Linked DNA regions of Blastococcus colisei. The protein of the gene in region 2 interacts with the protein of the main gene of each other region in a pairwise test. Links are inferred from orthologs where the notes say so. Each region holds a gene or a part of one and is shown on either strand. Other genes may lie near its edges.

Evidence for each region. The genes of interacting proteins can lie anywhere in the genome.
Region 1: the proteins of FHU33_RS08825 (region 2) and FHU33_RS06925 interact in binary tests that used the Escherichia coli proteins (3 or more experiments, as listed by UniProt). The link is inferred for Blastococcus colisei from one-to-one orthologs.

What each region holds. Positions count from the first base shown.
Region 1 is NZ_VFQE01000001.1:1,450,261-1,453,567, reverse strand. Bases 219-3,218 are described here. They hold FHU33_RS06925 (ABC transporter permease), read right to left. Parts: upstream 2,316-3,218; coding sequence 1,122-2,315; downstream 219-1,121. Other genes in these bases: FHU33_RS06920 (sugar ABC transporter ATP-binding protein), read right to left, coding at 2,312-3,218; FHU33_RS06930 (substrate-binding domain-containing protein), read right to left, coding at 219-1,046. In the rest of the region: more of FHU33_RS06930, read right to left, coding at 1-218; more of FHU33_RS06920, read right to left, coding at 3,219-3,307. UniProt on the Escherichia coli protein: Part of the ABC transporter complex RbsABC involved in ribose import.
Region 2 is NZ_VFQE01000001.1:1,855,371-1,858,580, reverse strand. The notes cover bases 109-3,011. They hold FHU33_RS08825 (sugar ABC transporter ATP-binding protein), read right to left. Parts: upstream 2,363-3,011; coding sequence 854-2,362; downstream 109-853. Other genes in these bases: FHU33_RS08820 (substrate-binding domain-containing protein), read right to left, coding at 2,394-3,011; FHU33_RS08830 (ABC transporter permease), read right to left, coding at 109-731. Also shown: more of FHU33_RS08830, read right to left, coding at 1-108; more of FHU33_RS08820, read right to left, coding at 3,012-3,210. UniProt on the Escherichia coli protein: Part of the ABC transporter complex RbsABC involved in ribose import. Responsible for energy coupling to the transport system.

The DNA.
Region 1 (3,307 bases), 410 kb from region 2 along the record:
AACGCGCGGTCGATGTAGTCCTCGACGTTCTCGGCCGTGATGACCGGGGCGTTGAGCACGATCTCCCGCGGCACCTCGGGCGAGACCAGGTCCGACAGCGACTTGTCCTGCGCGATCAGCCGCGCGAGCGCGATGCCGTCGGCGGCCTGGGTGTGCGGGTAGATGACCGTCGCCTGCAGCACGGAGTCGCCGGACTGGATCGCCCGCATCGCGTTCGCCGACCCGGCGCCCCCGACCATGATGAACTCGTCGCGGCCGGCGTTCTCGATGGCGGCCAGCACACCGACGCCCTGGTCGTCGTCGTGGTTCCACAGGGCGTCGAGCTGCGGTGCGGCCTGGAGCAGGTTGGCCGCGGCCTCCTCACCGCCCTCGACCGTGAAGTCCGCCGCCACCCGGTTGTCGACGTCGAGCCCGCAGTCGGCGAGCGCGTCGGCGAAGCCCTGGCTGCGGTCCTGGGTCAGCGGCAGCGAGTCGATGCCGGCAATTTCGGCGACGACGGCGTCGGGGTTGTCGCCCACCTGCTGGCAGATGTAGGTGCCGGCGGAGACGCCCATGCCGTAGTTGTCGCCCAGGATGGTGGCACGGGCGGCGAACGGGCTGTTGAACTCGCGGTCGACGTTGATGACCGGGATGCCGGCCTCCATCGCCTGCAGGGCGACCGGCGTCATCGCCGCGCCGTCGAAGGGCAGCAGCACGATCGCATCGACACCCTCGTTGATGAAGGTCTCCACCTGGCTGATCTGCGTGCTGACGTCGTTGGTGCCCTCGGCGACGATCAGGTCCACGTCCTCGTAGTTCTCGGCCTCGGCCCGGGCGGCCTCGGTGATCCCCGCCATCCAGCCGTGATCGGCGGCCGGGGCGGAGAAGCCGATCCGGACGGTCTCGCCGGTCTCGTCGTTGGAGCTGGCCACGGTGTCGCCGCCACCGTCGGAGCCGGAGCTCTCCGGCTCGTTGCTGGTGCAGCCGGCGACGAGCGCGCCGGCGCCGGCCAGGGCGACCGCGGTGGACATCAGGCGGCGGTAGGGGCGCTGCCTCGCTGCAGACATGTATCTCTCCTCGGTGTCCAACTTCCCGGCGGGTCGCCGGCAGGTTCTAGGTGGGTGGGGATCAGGGAGTGGGGATCAGGGCGTGGGGCCTGCGCCCGGCCGGTCGCCGGCCGGCGCGCCGGGCACGCTCGAGCCGCCGGACACGGAGCCGGCCGGGGTTCCTGCGGCGACCGGCCCGCCGGACGACGACTCGCCGGACCCGGATCCGGAACGGGACAACCAGCCGAAGCCACCGCGCCCCTCGGCCAGCCGCATCTGCAGCAGGACGGCGAGCACGATGATCACGCCCTGCGCGACGGCCTGGACGGAGCTGGACAGGTTGTTGAGCACGAAGACGTTCTCGAGCGTGATGAAGATCAGCACGCCCAGGACGGTGCCGACGATCGTGCCGCGGCCACCGACGAGCAGGGTGCCCCCGATGACGACCGCGGCGATCGCCTCGAGCTCCATCAGCGTGCCGTGGGTCGAGCTGCCGGTCGTCGTCCGCGCCATCAGCATCACCGCCGCGATGCCGCAGGTGACGCCGGACAGGACGTAGAGCTTGAGGGTGTGCCACTGCACGCGGATGCCGGCCAGCCGCGCGGCCTCGGCGTTGCCACCGACGGCGAAGGTGTGCCGGCCGAACGTGGTGCGGTTGAGGAGGATCCAGCCCCCGACCGACACCAGCGCCCAGATGATCACCAGGGTGGGGATGCCGAATGGGTCGCCCGTGAAGAAGTCCAGGAAGCCCCGGTCCTGCACGATCTGAGTGCGGCGGTTGGCGATGATCTCGGCCAGGCCGCGGGCGGAGACGAGCATGGCGAGGGTGGCGATGAAGGCCACCAGCCGGCCGTACGCGATCACGATCCCGTTGACCAGCCCCGCACCGGCGCCCACCGCGATCGCCGTGAACACCATGACGATCCAGTGGAAGTCCTCGGCCATCGCCTGGGTGGCCAGGGTGGTGGCCCACACCGACGACAGTGCGACGAGCGCGCCGACCGACAGGTCGATGCCGCCACCGATGATCACGAACGTCATGCCGATGCTGACGACGCCGACGACGGCGGCCAGCCGCAGGATCGTGAGGACGTTGTCGATGTCGACGAAACGTTCCGGCGCGGTGACCGCGCCGACGACGCACAGGAGGCCCAGAGCCACCACGAGGCCGAGCAGGCGCCCGGCCGGCCCGGCCATGAAGCCGGGTCCCTGGCCGTTCCCGTCGGGCGCGCGGTCCTTCGCCGGCGCGGGTGCGTCCGCTCCCCCGGTCGTCGCGGTGCTGCCGGTCATGCCACGTCCCCTTCGTGCGGTGCTGCGGTGGCCTGTTGCCGGCCGTCCCGCTGGCGCGATCCGACCGTTCCCTCCATGACCAGGTCGAGCACGGCGTGCTCGTCGAGCGCGTCGGCCGGTTCCTCGGCGACGACGGATCCGTCCGAGATCACCAGCACCCGGTCGGCGAGACCCAGCACCTCCGGGATCTCGCTGGAGACGACGACGACGGCGACCCCCCGGTCGGCCAGGTCGCGGATCAGCGCGTAGATCTCCGAGCGCGCCCCGACGTCCACACCGCGGGTCGGCTCGTCGAGGAGCAGCACGCGGCAGTCGCGCAGCAGCCAGCGGGCGAGGACGACCTTCTGCTGGTTGCCACCCGACAGCGTCCGGACCTCGCGGGTCACGTCGGCCGGGCGGACGTCGAGTGCGCGCACCTGCTCGCGCGCGGCGTCCTTCTCGGAGCCGCCGGTCAGGAAACCGCCGCGGGCGAACCGGGCCAGGCTGGCGATGCTGATGTTGCGGTAGACGGCGTCGCCCAGCAGCAGCGCCTGGCTCTTGCGCTCCTCGGGCGCCAGGCCCACCCCGGCCGACACCGCGGCCGCGACGCTGCCCGGGCGCAGCCGCCGTCCGGCCACGGTGACGGTGCCGGTGGTGGCCTTGCGCGCGCCGTAGACGGTCTCGAGGATCTCCGACCGGCCCGATCCGACGAGGCCGGCGAGACCGACCACCTCGCCCGGGGCCACGTCGAAGGAGACGCCCCGGAACGTGCCGCGCAGACCCAGGTCCCGCACGGAGAGCAGCGGTTCCGCGGCAGCGACGGCCCGGCGATCCGGAAAGACGTACTCGATGTCGCGGCCGGTCATCAGCTCGATCACCTGCCGGGTCGAGGTGTCACGGGCCGGCAGCCCGGTGGCCACGGTGCGCCCGTCCTTGAGCACGGTGATCCGGTCGCCGACCTGGCGGATCTCCTCCAGCCGGTGAGAGATGTAGACGACCGCGACGCCGTCGCC
Region 2 (3,210 bases):
GAGCCGCCGTACAGGCTGACCCCGCCGATGACGACGGCGGCGATGGTGTCCAGCTCCCAGCCGACGCCGAGCCCGGGTAGGCCGCTGCTGGCGCGTGCGGCGAAGAGGACACCCGCCGCTCCGGCCAGCAGCCCGGACAGGGCGAAGGCCGTCATTTGCACCCGGGCGACCGAGACGCCGGCCAGCCGGGCGCTGTCGGCATTGCCGCCGACGGCGAAGAAGTGCAGCCCCGTCCCGGTCAGCTTCAGGAACGCGAAAACTACCGCGACGAGCACTGCCCAGATGACGAACAGGAGCGGCACGAATCCAAAAGAGGTGCTGTTGAGCTTCATGAAGGTGGGGTCGGTGATCACGATGCCCCGGTTGGAGATCGTGAAGGCCACCCCCTGGGCGATTCCCATGACACCGAGCGTCGCGACGATGGGCGGGATCCGGCCGACGGTGACCGCGAACCCGCTGAGCAGACCCAGTGCCGCGCCGCTTCCGAGCGCCACGAGGACGCCGAGCAGGCCCATGCCGTCAAGGGTGGAGGCGACGACTATGGAGCTCACCGCCGCCACGGCGCCCACCGAGAGGTCGAAACCGCCGGCGACGATGACCACGTACTGGCCGATCGCCAGAACTCCCAGCACCGCGGCCTGGCTCAGCAGCCCTTGCAGGTTGAACGAGGTCAGGAAGTTCGGGCTGACGATGAAGCCCGTGAGCACCATCGCGAGAAACAGGATCTCCACCGCTCGCCCGGACAGGCCGGACAGGAAGCGCGCTGACCGGCGGTGACCGACCCGCGGTCCCGTGCCCGTCGTCTGCGGCCCCGTGCCGGCGTCAGGTTCAACCCTGGCAAGTATCTTGTTCGTCATGACGCGATCGCCGCCGACCTGGGCACTGCGTGGCTCATGATTACCTCTTGGGTGGCTTCTTCTCTGGACAATTCGCAGGTCACCCGCCCCTCGGCCATGACCAGCACCCGATCACTCATCCCGAGCACCTCGGGCAGCTCGGAGGACGCCATGAGGATCGAGATCCCCTCGGCGGCCAGCCGGTCCATCAGCGCATAGATCTCGCTCTTTGCACCCACGTCGACCCCGGCCGTGGGCTCGTCGAGCAACAGGACCGACGTACCGCAGGCCAACCACTTCCCAAGCACGACCTTCTGCTGGTTCCCGCCGCTCAGGAACCGAACGGGCTGCGCGGCGGAGGGCGTCCTGATGCGCAGGTCCTCCACGTAGCGACGGCACACCGCCGCGACCTCCCTGGCACGCACGACCATGCCGCGGGACAGCCGCCCCAGGGAGGGCAGGGTGAGGTTCTCCTGAACTGAACGGGACAGGATCAGCCCAGCGCCCCGCCGGTCCTCGGGCACCAGGCCGATCCCGGCGTCGATGGCCTGCCGTGGAGTCTTGGCCCGCAGGGGTGATCCGTTCAGAATCACGGCCCCGCTGTCGGCGGGCACCGCCCCGAAGATGCAGTTGAGCAGCTCGCTACGACCGGCGCCGACCAGCCCGGCCAGCCCGAGCACCTCGCCGCGCCGGAGGTCGAAACTGACGTCTTCGAAGTGGCCGCGCCGCGTGAGGGCGCGCACGGACAGAACGACATCGTCGCCCACGACCGCCGTCTTCGTGTACTGGTCGCTCAGCTCCCGGCCGACCATCGCGCGGATGATGTCCGGCACCGAGGTGTCGTTGACCATGCGGGTCTGGACCCATTGGCCGTCGCGCATCACCGTGACCCGGTCGCCGATGCGGATGAGCTCCTCGAGCCGGTGCGAGATGTACACGATCCCCATTCCCCGGGAACGCAGGCCCCCCACGATCTCGAACAGGGCCTCGAGCTCGTGGCTGCTCAGCACAGCTCCGGGCTCGTCCATGATGAGCACCCGGGTCTTCCGCGACAGGGCCTTCGCGATTTGCACCAGCTGTGCGTTGGCCGCGGTCAGTTCGCTGACCGGTGCATCGAGGGGCAGAGTCACCCCCAGCTCGTCGAGGACGCGCCGGGTCTCCCGCCGCATGCCGGCCCGGTCGAGGGCGCCGGAGCGAGTGCGGGGTTCGTGGCCGAGAAAGACGTTCTCGGCCACGGTCAGCTGCGGAACGAGGTCGGTCTCCTGGTAGATGGCCGACACCCCCAGCCGGTGCGCCAGGGCCGGCCGGAGGCCGGCGTACTCCTGACCGTCGATCGTGATGACGCCCTGGTCCGGATGCTCGGCGCCGGTGAGCATCCGGATGAGCGTGGACTTGCCGGCGCCGTTCTCGCCGATGAGGCAGTGGACCTCTCCGGCGCGTAGGTCGAAGTCGACCCCACGCAGGGCAGCGACACCGGGATAGCTCTTGGTGATTCCGGTCATCCGGACCAGGACGTCGTCAGTCACGTCGACAGCACTCCTTGCTAGTCCGTGCGTATCAGCAGCAGTCGATGCCGAGTTCGGTCAGCTCGGCGATGCGCTCCTCGATTGCCTGCCTCCCCTGGTCGGAGTCGGCCTCGTAGACAGTCTTGGGCAGGAGCTGGGTCGTCTCGGTGAGGGTGTCGTCCTGCACCTGCTGCCAGGTCTCCATCGTCAGCTCACCGAACTGAGGCGGCGTCGAGATCGTCATCCGCATTTCGCCGGCGAGGATCGCCTCGAGGCCGCTGCGCTGGGCGTCCTTGCCCCAGATCCAGCCGAGGAGCTCGTCACGGCCGGCGGCCTTGATCGCCGCGATCGCGCCCAGGGCCATCTCATCGTTGTCCGCGATCACGCCGTCGATCTCACCGGCGCCGAAGCGCTGGAGGAGGTCCTCCATGCACTGTCGCCCCGGCTCGCGGGAGTAGTTGCCGTCGCACTGGGCGACCTCCTCGATGCCCGCGTTCTCCGCGAGCACCTCGTCGATGCCCTCCTGCTCGTCCAGGACGGGGGACGCGCCCGACGTGCCGGTGATGTGCACGATGCGGCCGGTCGCCGAGCCGTTCAGTTCGGTCATGCCGCGAACCACGCTTTCGGCCACCAGCCGACCGGTCTCGACGAAGTCGATGGTCAGAAAGGCCTTGTACTGGCCCTCCCCCGGCGTGCCGGGCAGGGCGCGGTCCACCACGATCAGCGGCACACCGGCCTCCTCGGCCAGCCCGGGGACCGGGGCCAGCGGCTCGAAGGTCACCGGCCGCACGACGAGGAGGTCGGGCTGGCGCGACAGGAGGTCTCGCACGTCCTGCAGCTGCTTGGCCGGGTCTCCTTCGGCATCCGCC